DNA from 2 places in the Gordonia sp. NPDC003425 genome. Region 1 is predicted to be linked to the other one. Evidence: riboswitches for the same ligand, from Rfam matches in the RefSeq annotation. Region 1 holds a riboswitch; the other holds the start of a gene.

Region 1 (7,696 bases):
GGCGCGCCACCGCTGGCGACCGGCGGCGTCGACGCTGACGATGTCGGAGAGCGTCGACGACGGCGGGGCCGGGTTGGTGGTGGCGGTGAGCACGAAACCGTTGTCGGCGGGTACGGGATCATGGGCGTCGGTGAGCCGACCGGTCACCGCGCCCCGGTCGAGGTCGACGAACACGACCGCCGACGTGCCCGGGCAGGCGGCGTGGGTTCCCGGGACATCGATCGCGCATTCGGGGGCGCCGTAGCCGCCGGTGCCGGTGAGATCGACCGATCGTGCGAGCTTGCCCGAGTCGGCGTCGATGATGTCGAGGAGTTCGGCTTGCTGCGGGGCGGGCGACAAGCGCCAATTCAGCACATATTTCGCGCTGCCCCCGGCGAACCCGCTGCTCGGCGAGCCCGGCGGCGGGGTGTACGTCCACAGTGATTTGTCCGGTTTATGCTCCAGCGATGCGCTCAGCGGAGTCGCCGCGGTGCGCTCGAGCGTGGTGGCCTCGGCAACGGGTATGGCGGGGTCGGGTGGGGCCTTGTGCGGCCTGACAACGAAGTACACCCCGGTGGCGGCGGCGATGACGACCACCAATGCTGCCGCACCGCCGACGAGCCACCACTTCTTGTGACTCTTCTGAACAGGTGGTTGCGGCCCGGCGAAAGGTGGTCGCGGCGCGGATCCCGGCGGGGGCTGGTGTGCCGGGGGTGGGGTGGCGCGGCCTGCGACGGTCGGCGCGTAATGCGGGTTCGGCGGCACGGGGTGTGGTGGTGGCTGCGGCTGATGTCGCGGTTGCGCGGCGGTGGTGCGGGCGACGGTGGCTGATGTGTCGGCTGCGGGTGCCGGTGCGGTGAGTGCTGTTGTGAGGGCGGTGGCGAATGCGGTGGTGGTGGGGTAGCGGTTGGCGGGATTTTTGTCGGTGGCGGTGGCCAGGACGTCGTCGACGGTGGGGGATAGGTCGGGGCGGTCGGTGCGCAGGCTGGGGAGTGGTTTTTCGAGGTGTCGGGCGATGACGGCGACGGCGTTGGTGTCGGTGTGGGGTGGGTGTCCGGTGAGGAGGTGGTAGGCGGTGCAGGCCAGGGAGTATTGGTCGGATCGGCCGTCGAGGGCGAGGCCGCGTAGTTGTTCGGGGGAGGCGTAGTCGAGGGTGCCGATGGTGGTGCCGGCGGCGGTGAGTTGGGTGTTGTCGGTGCCGGTGCGGGCGATGCCGAAGTCGGTGAGTAGGACGTGTCCGGTGCGGCTGATGAGGATGTTGGCGGGTTTGACGTCGCGGTGGACGAGGCCGTTGTCGGCGGCGTGGTCGAGGGCGGCGGCGACGTCGGCGGTGATGCGGGCGGTTTCGTGGGCCGGGAGGGGGCCGTGGGTGCGCAGGATGTGGTCGACGTCGGTGCCGTCGATGAGTTGCAGGGCGATCCAGAGGTGGCCGTCGGTGTCGCCGCGGTCGTGGACGGCGACGATGTTGGGGTGGTTGAGGGTGGCGACGGTGTCGGCTTCGCGTTCGAAGCGGCGGCGGAAGGCGGGGTCGGTGGCGTATCGGGGGTTGAGGACTTTGAGTGCGTCGGAGCGGGGTAGTCGGGGGTGGCGGGCCACGTAGACCTCGCCCATGCCGCCGGCGCCGAGGAGTCGTTCGATGGTGTATCCGGCGAACACAGCGCCCGGTTGCAGCACTACAGAATCCTCCTCGGGTGGTCCCCGACAATCTAGCGGGCGGGAGGGAGGTCGCCGACGCCGAGGGCATTGAGCACGGTCGACAGTTTCACCGAGGTCTCGTCGAATTCGTTCTGCGGGTCGGACCCCGCGACGATGCCGCCACCCGCCCAGGTCCGTACGTGCCGGAGGTCCTCGGAGAGTTCGAGGCATCTGATGGTGACCATCCACTCGCCGTCGCCGGCCGCGCCGCACCAGCCGACGGCGCCCGCGTACAGTCCGCGGGGCTCTTCGTGCGTCGAGATGAATTGTGCCGCAGCGGCTTCCGGAGTGCCGCAGACGGCGGGGGTCGGGCTGAGCAACAGGGCCAGATCGAGTGCGGTGATCGTGGGGTCGGCCAGCGTGCCGCGGATCGGGGTGCTCAGATGCCACACCTCGCCGGTCGCGGTGAGCACCGGCTCGTCGGGTACCGCGAGGTCGCGGCAGACGGACTCGAGGACGTCGCGGACATGGTCGACGACAAAGGCGTGCTCGGCGCGGTCCTTCTCCGAACCCAGCAGTGCGTGTCCGGCGGCGCGATCGGCCGCCGGGTCCGCCGACCGCGACGCCGAGCCCGCGTAGGGGCGGCAGGTGACCTCGAGTCCCTGCTTGCGCAGCAACACTTCCGGGCTGGCGCCCAGAAGCCAGCGTGCGGTGCGGTCGGCCTCGGCATTGACGCCGACGTCCACGGCGAACGCGTTGTGGTCGGCGTTGCCGTGCGCGAATGCGGCGAGCAGGTCGGCGACGACGACCGGCGGTTCCACCGTCATCTCCATCGACCGTGCCAACACCACCTTGTCGAGTTCGCCGATGTCGATGGCGTCGATGGCACCGGCGACCCGAGCGCGATGGGTGTCGGGGGCGGGGACGAGTAGCGAGCGCACCACCCGATGCGGCGTCGCCGGCCGGCCGCGCAGCGGGGTGGAGGTGTGCCGAATGGTCTCGGGCACCAGCAGCGCCGCCGTGTCGGCGGCATCGAACGGGATGGCACCGGTGATCGCGCCCACCCGGCCGCCGCGCAGTGCGTCGGCCGCCTCTGCGGCGTCGGTGAATCCCTCCGACGCCCCGGCCGCACGCACCGTGCCATGCGGCCGCGACAGCACGAAGACCTCGGAGGGATGCGGGGCCTCGGGGAGGACGTCGTCGTCGGCGGGGTCGGACATGGATCTCACGCTACCGAGGCGGCGACCTCGAATTGCGCGCACGCTGGGTGAAAATTGACACCCCGACGCCGCATCGGCGATTCTTGGTGCAGGTCATGAGCGCCAGCGACAAGCCCCGGCTTGCTGGCCGGCAACCCTCCTCCGCGGTGGGGTGCTCCGGGTGACGACCCGGCCGTATCCGAAGTGGGTACGGCAAGCGTGGATTCCAAGGAGATCTCTCGATGACTGCTGTGCTCACCAGCCCCACCGTTACGCACCCCGCCCCGGCCTGCGCCGGAACGACGATCACGCCGCTGGCCGAGGTGACCGGTGCCGGACACACCGCACCCCTCGCCGACGGCACCGAAGTGCGCTACGCCAACCTCGATTACGCCGCCAGCGCCCCCGCCCTGCGGGCCGTCGCCGACGCGGTGACCGAGGCGCTGCACGGCTACGCCAGCGTGCACCGCGGCGCCGGTCACCTCTCGCAGGTCACCACCCGGCGCTACGAGGAGGCTCGCGAGGTGGTGCGCCGCTTCGTGCGGGGCCGGGTGGACGACACCGTGGTGTTCACCCGCAACACCACCGACGCCATCAACCTCGCGGCGCACGTCACTCCCGGCGACGTGGTGGTCCTCGACATCGAACATCACGCGAACCTGCTGCCCTGGGTGTCGCGGGAACGGGGCAGCACCCGCATCGTGTCGTCGCGGCCCACGATCGAGGCCACTTTGACGGCGATCGACTGCGAACTCGCCGCCCAACCGGCTGCGCTGCTGGCGGTGACCGCGGCGTCCAACGTGACCGGTGAGGTGCTGCCGATCGGGCGGCTGGCCGCGATCGCGCACCGCCACGGTGCACGCATCCTGGTCGATGGGGCGCAACTCGTGGCGCACCGTGCGGTGTCGTTGGTCAGCCACGGCATCGACTATCTGGTGTTCTCCGGCCACAAGCTGTACGCGCCCTTCGGCGCGGGCGTGCTGATCGGCCGCCACGACTGGCTCGATGCCGCCGACCCCTACCTCGCCGGGGGTGGGGCCACCGCCGATGTCGGCATCGTCGACGCCGCCGGCACCGACAACTGCACCTCCACGGTGTGGCACACCGGCGCGGCACGGCATGAGGCCGGTTCGCCGAATGTGTTGGGCGCCATCGCGATCGCGGCCGCCTGCACCGCCATCACCGAACTCGGCCACGAGCTGATCGGCGTGCACGAGCACGAGCTGTGTGCACGGCTCGACGAAGGTCTGGCCGGCATCGACGGCGTCACTCCGCTGCGCGTGTTCTCCGACGCGACCGAACGGGTCGGCATCGCCGGGTTCTCGGTGTGCGGTCACTCGCCGCGCGCGGTGGCCGAATACCTCAGCGATCATCACGGCATCGGGGTTCGCGACGGAAAGTTCTGCGCGCATCCACTGCTCGATCGGCTCGGACACCCCGACGGCGCCGTGCGCGCCAGCTTCGGGCTGGGCACCGGGTCGGCCGACATCGACCGCTTGCTCGACGCCCTGCGATCCCTGAGCGACCCCGACAACCGAGAGGTGCAGCCATGACCATCGAATCGACCGTGACCGGGCAGATCAGCATCGGTCGTCCGGCGCTGGCCGTGGCTCTCGCCGGTGACGCGGGCGCCGCGTCGTTGCCGATCGTGGTGCGACGTGCGACGCTGCGCGAGGCGCAACGCACCCGATCGCTGCTGCGTGCGGGCACCCGCGACACCGCGAGCTTCGCGGTGGCGTTGGAGGTGGAGGTGGCGATCGCACCGCACCCGTCGTCGGCGCGGGCGTCGGTGGTGGCGAGCGGGGTGGGTGACCCGCGCACGGTGCGCTACGTGGGCACCCCGCATGGCTTGTCGACCCTGATCCGCGACATCTACGCCGCGGAGGTGGCCGACGCCGTGATCATCGTGCCGATCGACGGCTCGGCCACCGAGCACCGGGTGCGCGCCGAGGTGTTGCCGCAGTTCGCACTCGGGCGAGCCGCCTGAACCGGGCCTGGCGCTGCCGATGCGCAGTTCGGGTCGAGCCGTCGTTACCCACAGTTCACCGGCTTGTGTTTGATTCACTGCATGAGAAGGTCACCGAATCCATCGCCCCGGACAGCGTGGCGCGTTCTGTCGGCGCCGGCGACCCTGCTGCTGGGGTGCCTGCTGGCGGTGGGTGTGGCGGTTCCCGCCCACGCTGCCCCGCCCAGGCCCACCCCCATGCCGTTCCCCGCCGCGGCGCTCGCGACGGTGTATCCGTCCGACGTGCACGGCAACGAGATCACCTACTACAGCGTGGTGGAGGGCTTCGGCGACCTGCGGGCCAACCACCCCGAGGTGATGAACCGCAACCTCGCCACCGCGATCGCGATCAATCAGGGCGCGAAGAACGATCCGGTCCGTGTACAGCGGGCACTGGCCGACGCCTATGCGATCTCGGGTACGAGCAACACGCTGCTGGCCACGATGTCGGATGCCTTCGGTGTGCGTCTGGGCGCGCAGTTCCGGGCTGCGCTGGCCGCGGGCCGGTTGCCGAAGGTGGCCGCACTCCTCGACGGGACCGCCGCCCGCGCCGGCGGAATCACCAATTCGACGCTCTTCGAGAAGTTCGCGTTCGGCAACCGGCGGCCGTATCAGGTTGCGCCCGAACGCATCCAGAAGTACTACCGGCCCGGCCAGGAGAAGGACGCGTATCCCACCGATCCCTCCTTCCCGTCCGGCCACACCGCCGCCGCGACGCTGCGCGCCGACATCCTGGCAATGATGATTCCCGAACTCACACCGCAGTTCCTCAGCCGTGCAAGCGAAGTGGGCTACGACCGGATCGTGATGGGGGTCCACTATCCGCTCGATGTGATCGGCGGGCGGATGGTTGCCGATGCGTCGGCCGACGACCGCTGGTCAGACCTGTCGTTCCGTCCGCTGATCCTGGCCGCGGGCAAAGAACTGCGTGCCGAACTCGAATGGCGTTGCGGTGCAACACTTGCCGTGTGTATCGCACGCGACGTGCCCTATCAGACCACCGCGCAGGCGTTGGCGACGATCCGCGATCGCGGCACCTACGGCCTGCCGCGCGTCGGTTCGCCGGACGCGCCGCTGGTCGTGCCGCCGCAGGCGGTCGACGCACTCGGCCCCATGCGGCCCGGTTCGTCGGCGGCACAACGGCTGGCGCTGTTGGAGCGCACCGCCCGGCCGGCCGGATATCCGCTCGATGATCAGCGTCCCGGGAAACCGTCGTGGCAGCGCCTCGACTTCGCCGCGGCCGCAGTGGGCTGACGGTCCCATCGGTGACGCGGTGCTTACGCCTCGCCGCGCTCCCACTGCTCGATGAGTCCGGCCTTGGACTCGTCGGTCAGCACCCCGTACAGCTTGAACCGCGCCATCCCGCCGTCGGGATAGATGTCCATGCGGGCCTCGGTCATCGGCCGGTCGAGGTCGAGGACGAAGCGGTGGCGCGTGTCGGGCTGAAGCTCGGTGCGCCCCAGCACCTCGAACCATTCGCCGTCCTCGCCGTCGCGACCGCGCACCATCGCGGCCCCGGGCGCGTTGCCGAGGAAGTAGCTGGTGTCGAGTTCGACGAGGCTCACCAGTCCCTGCCCGGCCAGGCGCACCTGCACCCAGTCGTTGCCGGAGTCGCGGCGCCGGGAGGTCTCCCAGCCCTCACCCATGTGCCGGGCGCGGCCGGGCATCAGCAGGTTGTTCGGCGAACTGTAGAACATGTTGGAGCACGCCGTGATCAGGCCGCCGTTCTCCAGGGCGGCCAGGTCGAAGTGGCCGTAGCGGAAGAAGTGGGGGTTGGGCACGCCGCGTCCGTGCACCCGGAACCGGGCCACACCGCCGTCGGGATACATGGTGAGCCGCACGTGGGTGAACCGGTTCTTGGCGTCCACGCGGAACGGGTTGCGGGTGTCGCCGTCGACGGCGGTCTTCTCCACGATGGTCACCCACTCGGTGTCGTCGACGAGTTCCTGCGCGGACACCACACCCTCGACCGCGGCGGCCTCCACCGAGACGAACGGCGGATAGTTGCCCTTGAACCACGAGGTGTCGACCACCACGCCGTAGACCACGCCCGGGGCACCGAGGCGCACGATCGCCTGATCGACGCCATCGCGCCGGCGTCGCCGTGTCTCCCAGCCGTCGTAGATCTGGCCCTTGTGCCCGAACGTCGCAGGCCGGTACTCGGCCGAACCCGTCTTGATGATGTTCTGCACCTCGGCGAACAGGTCGTCGTTGGTCCAGACAACCGCGCCACCCAGGTCGCGTAAGGCCAGGTCAGGCATCGATGTGAAGTGCGGGCGGCTACCTGAGGCAGGTGGTGGAGGCTGAGGGGTCACAGACGCCGATCCTAATGGGGGTTTGCCAGAGGGCAGAACTCGAGCGCATACTTGCGGACATCAACTACTTGCATGAGACAACTAGTTGCGTTGGGAACAATTACCGGACCGGTGTGTCCATACGGTCGATGATTCTGTGCAAACAGCTCGGAGAGGTGGTTCAGTGCTCGATTCTGCCGCCATGGACGAGCTTTTCGACATCCTCGCCCGCTATTCACGAATGCGGGATCGTGCGGTGCATTCGACCTTCCGGACGCCCGACGGGGAGTTCGAGATGGCTGCGCACAAGGGGCTGTTCCACCTGATGCGCCACCCCATGCGGTCGCGTGAACTCGCCGAAAGCCTGAACGCGGATCCGTCGACCGTCAGCCGCTACGTCGCACAACTGGTGGACATGGGAATGGTGCGCCGCGAAGCCGACCCGGACGACGGGCGGGCGACGGTGCTGGTGATCACCGAGGCCGGCCGCAGGCGGGTGGACGCGATGCGTGAGATACGCCGCACGGCGATGAACGACGCGATGACCGACTTCACCGATGACGAACTACGCGACCTGGTGAGCC
Region 2 (7,696 bases), on a different contig from region 1:
GTCACAGACTTCTCGACCTTCTCGGCCGGATGCGGTGCGTCGGTGGACGTGACACCCGCGTTCTCGTCGACGGCCATCTGGGTGCTCGCCTGGGTGCCGGGGCTCGTGTCCGGGAGCGTCGTATGCGGCAGGATCGACTGCAACCAGTTCACCGTGGCCACCAGCGACGGGCGGTATGCCGGTCCCGGTGCCACCGGGGGCAACCCCGCGATCACCGACGCCCAATACGACAGCTTGTTCACCGGCATCAGCACGATGCTCTTCCCGCTGGCCTTGAGCGCGGCGACTCCCTCACCCCACAACTCGGGATTCCAGGTGAACAGGCCGACCACCGTGTTCTGGAAGGCGTACAGATCGGGCAGATAGCCGCCGTAGCCGAGTTGCGGCAGCTGCGGCAACCAGCCCATCGCGAACCGGATCGGCGGTTGGAAGGTGCTGAGCTGGATGCCGAAGATATCCGGCAACACCAGCCGGTACTTCAGGAGGTCCGGGACGGTCCAGTTGAGGCCGATCTTGTCGACGAACTCCTGCGTCAGGATCGCCGCCGACGACGGCACCACCAGCACGCACGTGCTGGTCGACGTTCCATCTGCGGTGGAACACTGGAGGCGCTTCTTGCCCCATGCATCCCACAGCCAGCCGTTGACCGGCGGCAGATACATGTACAGCGGGTACAGGCCGTGCTTCACCCAATAACCCGCGAGCCCGTCGAGAGCGCCGATGGGATCGTGCAGCGGGTCGGGGAGATCGCAGATCGGGTCACCGGAAAAACACACTGTGGTGACCGGCAGTCCGCCGAAGTCGTCGTCGGCGCGCGCTCCGGCCATCGTCAGTCCCGGGATGACACCGACGAGCACGAGTTCGATCCCCTCGCCGTAGAGGGTTCCGGCTTGTCGCGGATCGGAGTAGAGCAGGCCCGACACCGTGCTCTTGTCGTATGTACCGGTCGTGTCGGTGCCGATGATGGTGAGCGCGTCGCCGGCGATCCCCGCGCCCTGTGAGTAGCCGACGATGACGACGGGGGATCCCGGGCAGCGCGACTGGTAGCTCGACACCGTCGACAAGGTGGCCTGCTCACCCTGCGCCTGGCTGTTGTCGAAGCCGAATGCGCCCAGTGGCCAGATCGTCGCCGGGTATTTAACTGGCTCGACCTTGTAACCGTCGTACTTCTTCTTGGTGAAGTCGTCGGGGTCACGCTGATTCACGACACCCTCGAGCAACCCCGCATTCGGGTCCCACGTGCCGCCGACCAACACCAGCGCACCGTTGCCGCAATCCGCGGAATCCTCGGCCCGGGCCACCCCCGCACCGAAGGTCTGACCGAGCGCCAGAAGCACGGCCATGATGGCCGCGGTCCCGATCAAGGCCATCACGGTGAATGTCTTACGGAGACCCACGGCGCTCATCATCGCTTCCTCACCCTCAACTGCCCACAGGCATCGAATCCATTCTAGATCCGCCATGTCGACGCGATGATTCAATACCGCAGATAACGCCTGAATCCGCCGCGATTGGCCCGATCGGACGACATCACGCGCGCAGTCGCACCGCTCTCACCTGCCCGATGTCCACCGGTGAAACCAGGCTGCGTCAGAGGGTTCTCACCATGTTGCGTCCGTGTTATATCCTTGACGCCAGGTCATGAGCATCAGCGTGAAGCCCCGGCTTGCTGATCGGCAACCCTCCAACCGCGGTGGGGTGCTCCGGGTGATGACCGGGTTGTGGGACGGCCGCACAGGCCTCCCCGGCAAGCGCGGGTCCGAAGGTCGGACCCCAACAGGGTCACCGTGCCCTGCCGACCGCAGAAAGTGATCTATACCCATGTCTGACGTAGCCAACAGTGGCAACGAGAACATCGCCGAACAGGACCCGACGGCTTCCTGGAGTTTCGAGACCAAGCAGATCCACGCCGGCCAGAGCTCCGATGCCACCACCAATGCGCGGGCACTGCCGATCTACCAGACCACGTCGTACACCTTCAACGACACCGCACACGCCGCGAACCTCTTTGCGCTCGCCGAGCCGGGCAACATCTACACGCGCATCATGAACCCGACGCAGGACGTCGTGGAGCAGCGCCTGGCCGCACTCGAAGGTGGCGTCGCGGCCCTGCTGGTGGCGTCGGGCCAGGCGGCGGAGACCTACGCGATCCTCAACATCGTCGAGAACGGCGGACACGTCGTCTCCAGCCCCCGCCTCTACGGCGGCACCTACAACCTGTTCCACTACACGCTGCCCAAGCTGGGCGTCGAGGTGAGCTTCGTCGACGACCCGGAGGACCTCGACTCGTGGCAGGCCGCCGTCCGCGACAACACCCGGGCGTTCTACGGTGAGTCGATCTCCAACCCCGACAACGAGATCCTCGACATCGAGGGCATCTCCGAGGTGGCGCACCGCAACGGCGTTCCGCTCATCGTCGACAACACCGTCGCCACGCCGTACCTGCTCAATCCGCTGGCCCACGGCGCCGACATCGTCGTGCACTCGGCCACCAAGTACATCGGCGGACACGGCACCGCGATCGGCGGCGTGATCGTCGACGGCGGCACCTTCGACTGGCGCGTGCAACGTGACGGGAAGGATCTGTTCCCGGGGTTCACCACGCCCGACCCGAGCTATCACGGTGCGGTGTTCGCCGATCTCGGCGCACCCGCGTACGCGTTGAAGGCCCGCGTGCAACTGCTGCGCGACACGGGCGCGGCGATCTCCCCGTTCAACGCGTTCCTGCTCGCCCAGGGACTCGAGACCTTGAGTCTTCGCGTCGAGCGTCACGTGGCCAACGCACAACGGGTGGCTGAGTACCTGAACGACCACGCCCAGGTGGAATCCGTCGCGTATGCGGGCCTGCCGTCGTCGCGGTGGTACGAGCGCGGCCAGAAGCTGGCCCCCAAGGGGCAGGGCGCGGTGATCGGATTCGAGATCGTCGGCGGCGTCGACGCCGGTAAGCGCTTCGTCGAGGCGCTGACGCTGCACAGCCATGTCGCCAACATCGGGGACGTGCGGTCGCTGGTGATCCACCCCGCATCGACCACGCACAGCCAGCTCACCCCCGAGGAGCAACTGGCGGCCGGTGTGACCCCCGGCCTGGTGCGGTTGGCCGTCGGCGTCGAAGGTATCGACGACATCCTCGCCGACCTCGACCGCGGCTTCCGCGCAGCGCAATAACACGATCAGGACAGGAGCGAGGTAACTCGTGTCGGTGAGCATCGACCCGCAGACGGATACCGCCGAGCAGCCCGACTGGGAGAACGTCCCGGACGGGCAGATGCTCAGCGCACGTCTCGGGTCGATGCCACTCGACAGTGGTGCGCGCATCGACAACGTGACGCTCGCATTCCAGCGTTGGGGACGGTTGTCGCCCGCGCGGGACAACGTGATCCTCGCGCTACACGCGCTCACCGGCGACTCGCACGTCACCGGTCCGGCCGACGACGACCATCCCACCCCGGGCTGGTGGGACGGACTCGTCGGACCCGGACGTGCGATCGACACCGACGAGTGGTGTGTGATCTCCGCGAACGTGCTCGGCGGATGTCGCGGGTCGACGGGGCCGGCGTCGCTGGATTCCCAAGGGAGACCGTGGGGTTCACGTTTCCCGCAGATCACCGTCCTCGACCAGGTGCGGGCGGAGGTGGCCCTGATGGATCGCCTCGGCATACGTGAGGTCGGGGCGGTGCTCGGCGGTTCGATGGGCGGTGCGCGCGCACTCGAGTGGATCATCGAATACCCCGAGCGGGTGCGCAGCGCACTCGTGCTGGCCGTCGGTGCCCGCGCGACCGCCGACCAGATCGGCACCCAGACCACCCAGATCGCCGCGATCACCTCCGATTCCCAGTGGCAGGGCGGCGATTACCACGGCACCGGGCACACGCCGACCGCCGGCATGGGTGTGGCACGACGCATCGCCCACCTCACCTATCGGAGCGAGGCCGAACTCGACGAGCGTTTCGCCAACAACCCCCAGGGCGACGAGAAGCCGTTGCGCGGTGGCCGCTACGCGGTGCAGAGCTACCTCGAGCACCAGGCGGACAAGCTCGTCGAACGTTTTGATCCCGGCAGCTACGTCGTGCTGTCGGAGGTACTCAACCACCACGACGTCGGACGCGGACGCGGCGGCGTCAAGGCCGCCCTCAATGGTTGCCGGGTACCGGTGATCGTCGGCGGTATCGACTCGGATCGCCTGTACCCGTTGCGGTTACAGGTGGAGCTCGCCGAGGAGCTCGGCAACTGCATCGGTGGCCTGCAGGTGGTGCATTCCGACAACGGTCACGACGGATTCCTCACCGAGTTCGACGCGATCAGCGACCTACTCAAACGTACGGTGGCGCTGGCGCGGCGATAGCGCGGCCGCAGCGGCCCATCACGGCGGTGGCAGCAGTCCGGCCATCGGCGTTGTCGTCGTGGTCGACGGGGCGTCGTCGCGCGGTGGCTGCCGCGGCGTGGGAGAGGTCGACGGCGGCGTGGAGGGTCGCGACGGCCGAAGATTCGGCGGCAGCAGATCGGGCGGTATCGAAATGCCCGGTGGCAGTGGCAATGTCGGGCGCGTGGTGGTGGGCGGCGGCGTCGAGGTTTCGGGGACCACCGGCCGCGACGTCGCCGACAATGTCCGCGTTGCCACCGAGGTGGTGGGCGGCAGCTCGGTGGTCGCCCATCGGGGACCGGCCTCGTCGCGCTGCAGCCACGGGGTCTCGGTGGTCTGCGGAATCGGACTCGGCGCCTCGGCAGTACCCCGGGAGGTGACCGCCTCGGTGGTGGTGACATCCGTCGTCGCCGCCACCGAGGTACTGGCCGGCAGCACCGGTCTGCTCTGTCCGGTGAGGGCACTGTCCATCGCGTAGGCAGCCATCACCACCGCGGCCACGATCGCCGCCGCAACCGCGATCGGAACCGGCGAGAGCCACCGGCGGCGACGATTGCCGCCGAGGAACGCCAGACGCGACGGCGCCTGCGCACCCTGGCGGGCAAGCATCGCCGCGCCGGTCGCGGCGACCAATTCCGGATCCGACGGCGCGACGATGTCGGCGGCTGACGGCTCATCGGCCGGCACCATGTCGCGCAGCACGTCCAGATTGGCGAGGCCACCGACGAGTACGACGGCCTCGGCGGGGTGCTCCGACAAGTAGCGTCCGAGCACTTCGCGTGCCCGTTCGATGAGTGGGCGCGCCGCTGACTCCACGTCGGCGGGGGTGATGAAGAGCCGACCGTCGGTATCCGAATCAGTCACCCGCGCAACGGATTCGAGCGGGGCTACACCCCCGGCCTCCTCCTTGGACATCCGCGCCGCACGCAACAGCGCGGTGCGGTCGGACCGCGCGGTCAGCCGTTGCCCGACGTCCGGTCGCGCATCGGCGAGATGGTCGGCGATGGCGTCGTCGAGTAGACGACCGCCGAGCACATCGGTTCGCTCGAACCCCGAGATCGCGCTGTCCGATGTCCGCACGGTGTACAGGCTCATGCCCGTGTCGCCGCAATCGGCCACCACGACGGTGCGGTAACGGTCGATCTGACCGGTGCCGGTCAGATAGGCGACAACGGCCGCCTCCTCGGAGACCAACTGCACCTGGCGCCGCGTGCCCGACCCTCCCCACCGCGACGTGCGGTGGCGCATTCCCTCCCGCGCGGCCACCCCGATGGGCCCCACGCTGTGTCCACGTTCACGCGCCGCGTCGAGCACGAGGTCGATACCAGCGTTGACGCGCCCGACCTCGTCGAGCCCGTCGCTGCGGTCCACCTCGATGACCCGGGAGTCGACCACGTTGCGACCAGCGGCGTCCCGGGTCAGCAGGACGTAATGAATCATCCCCTGACCTGCGGACACACCCAACGACGTCATCTCGTCGGTGGTGTGGTCTCCGGTCTCGAACGTCGAAGTGATGGGTCCCCTGCCGTCCTCGTGTATGTGCTGGTTGTGTGCTGTGTGGTGGCGCCTCGGACCCGGCCGGGCCGGGTCACAAGTCGTTGGCCACCGTAATCAATCTGTGCCCAACGGGTCGATCGACGTGGCCAGCCAGAGCATCACCCCGCCGACCGACGCCAAGCAGAAGACGTCGAAAGCCCGTCCCCGGACCTGCAGCAACCCTACCCGGGACGTGGGCAGCAGGGCCCGCAGCAACGACCCGAGAACGAGTGCGGAACCGAAGACGAAGGCGCCGCGACGCCATCGGTCGAACAGCACCAGCGCCGCGGCGACCACCACGCCCAGCATGACCAGCAGGTAGGGGATCTGCACGAGGTACCGGCGCACACGCCGTGCCCGGCGCAACTGCGCCACGCGGGCGTCGGTGGCGGCACTCACCGGGCCGCACCCTGAGCCGATTCCGCCAGCTGCGCCTCGGCGCGTTCGATCACGTTCACCAGCAAGAATGCGCGGGTCAACGGGCCGACCCCGCCCGGATTCGGCGAGACGTACCCGGCGACGTCCCACACGTCGGGCGCCACGTCGCCGACCAGACCGTCGGCGGTACGGCTGACACCCACGTCGATCACAGCCGCACCGGGCTTGACCATGTCGGCGGTGACGAGATGCGGTACGCCGGCGGCGGCGATCACGATGTCGGCGCGCGACACCTCGGCGGCGAGGTCCCGGGTTCCGGTGTGGCACAGGGTGACCGTGGCGTTCTCGCTGCGGCGGGTGAGGAGCAGGCCGATGGGCCGGCCGATGGTGACCCCACGGCCCACCACCGTGACGCGCGCCCCCGCGAGCGGGATGTCGTAGCGGCGCAGCAGGTGGATCACCCCGCGCGGCGTACACGGGAGCGTCGACTCCTTGCCCAGCACAAGGCGGCCCAGGTTGATCGGATGCAGGCCGTCGGCGTCCTTGGCAGGATCGATGCGCTCGAGGGCGGCGTTCTCGTCGAGGTGCCGCGGCAGCGGGAGTTGCACGATGTAGCCCGTGCAGCCCGGGTCGGCGTTGAGTTCGTCGATCGCGGCGTTGAGGTCTGCGGTGGTGGCGTCGGCGGGCAGATCTTTGCGGATCGACGCGATGCCGATCTTGGCGCAATCGGAGTGCTTGCCCTTCACATACGAGTGTGAACCCGGATCGTCGCCGACCAGGATGGTGCCCAGGCCGGGCATCACACCAGCCATACGTAGTGCGTCGACCCGCTCGCGGAGGTCGGCGAAGATCTCGTCGCGGGTCAGCTTGCCATCGAGTCGTATCGCACTCACCCGTCTATTGTTCCATTCTGAGGGTTCCATCCGGGAGGTGGCCGATCCGACCGCAACCCCGCCGCGGGATACAGTGCGTCCATGTCGGGTCAGGCAGTCTCCGCGATCTCGCCCGGGGACGTCACGGCCGCGCGGGCGAGAATCGACGGCCATCTGCGTCGCACGCCGATCCTGCGCACCGGAATCGACACGCCTTCCGGCCCGGTGGACGTGGTGTTCAAACTCGAGTTCACGCAGCTCGGCGGCTGCTTCAAGCCGCGCGGAAGCGTCAATGCGGTACTTCACGCGCGCGAGCAGGGGATCTTGGGCGACACGGGTGTAATGGTGGCCTCCGGCGGCAACGCCGCGATCGGTGCCGCATGGGCGGCGCGTATCGCCCGCACCCACTGCACCGTCGTGGTGCCCGAGACGGCCCCATCGGTGAAGGTGGCGGCGCTGCGGGCGTTGGGGGCCGACGTCCATCTGGTGGGACAGATCTATCAGGACGCCGCCGATCACGCCGCGGCGCGGGCCGAGGAGACCGGCGCGC

The links. A riboswitch is a leader RNA that binds a small molecule or an ion and turns the genes downstream of it on or off. The one in region 1 is predicted to bind S-adenosylmethionine.
Region 2: another riboswitch for S-adenosylmethionine. It lies ahead of ACWDTD_RS05750 (bifunctional o-acetylhomoserine/o-acetylserine sulfhydrylase); the one in region 1 lies ahead of ACWDTD_RS09380 (aminotransferase class V-fold PLP-dependent enzyme).

Annotation. Positions count from the first base shown of each region.
Region 1 covers NZ_JBSFQI010000006.1:75,334-83,029, forward strand. Annotated here, with positions in the region: gene ACWDTD_RS09370 (serine/threonine-protein kinase) at 1-1,653, opposite strand, end outside; gene ACWDTD_RS09375 (isochorismate synthase) at 1,686-2,834, opposite strand; SAM riboswitch class IV at 2,926-3,039, shown strand; gene ACWDTD_RS09380 (aminotransferase class V-fold PLP-dependent enzyme) at 3,056-4,366, shown strand; gene ACWDTD_RS09385 (hypothetical protein) at 4,363-4,800, shown strand; gene ACWDTD_RS09390 (phosphatase PAP2 family protein) at 4,882-6,072, shown strand; gene alc (allantoicase) at 6,096-7,079, opposite strand; gene ACWDTD_RS09400 (MarR family winged helix-turn-helix transcriptional regulator) at 7,315-7,696, shown strand, end outside.
Region 2 covers NZ_JBSFQI010000003.1:202,197-209,892, forward strand. Annotated here, with positions in the region: partial or broken gene ACWDTD_RS05745 (cutinase family protein) at 1-1,406, opposite strand, end outside; SAM riboswitch class IV at 1,638-1,760, shown strand; gene ACWDTD_RS05750 (bifunctional o-acetylhomoserine/o-acetylserine sulfhydrylase) at 1,822-3,165, shown strand; gene metX (homoserine O-acetyltransferase MetX) at 3,194-4,342, shown strand; gene ACWDTD_RS05760 (hypothetical protein) at 4,361-5,800, opposite strand; gene ACWDTD_RS05765 (DUF3017 domain-containing protein) at 5,972-6,295, opposite strand; gene ACWDTD_RS05770 (bifunctional methylenetetrahydrofolate dehydrogenase/methenyltetrahydrofolate cyclohydrolase) at 6,292-7,167, opposite strand; gene ACWDTD_RS05775 (serine/threonine dehydratase) at 7,249-7,696, shown strand, end outside.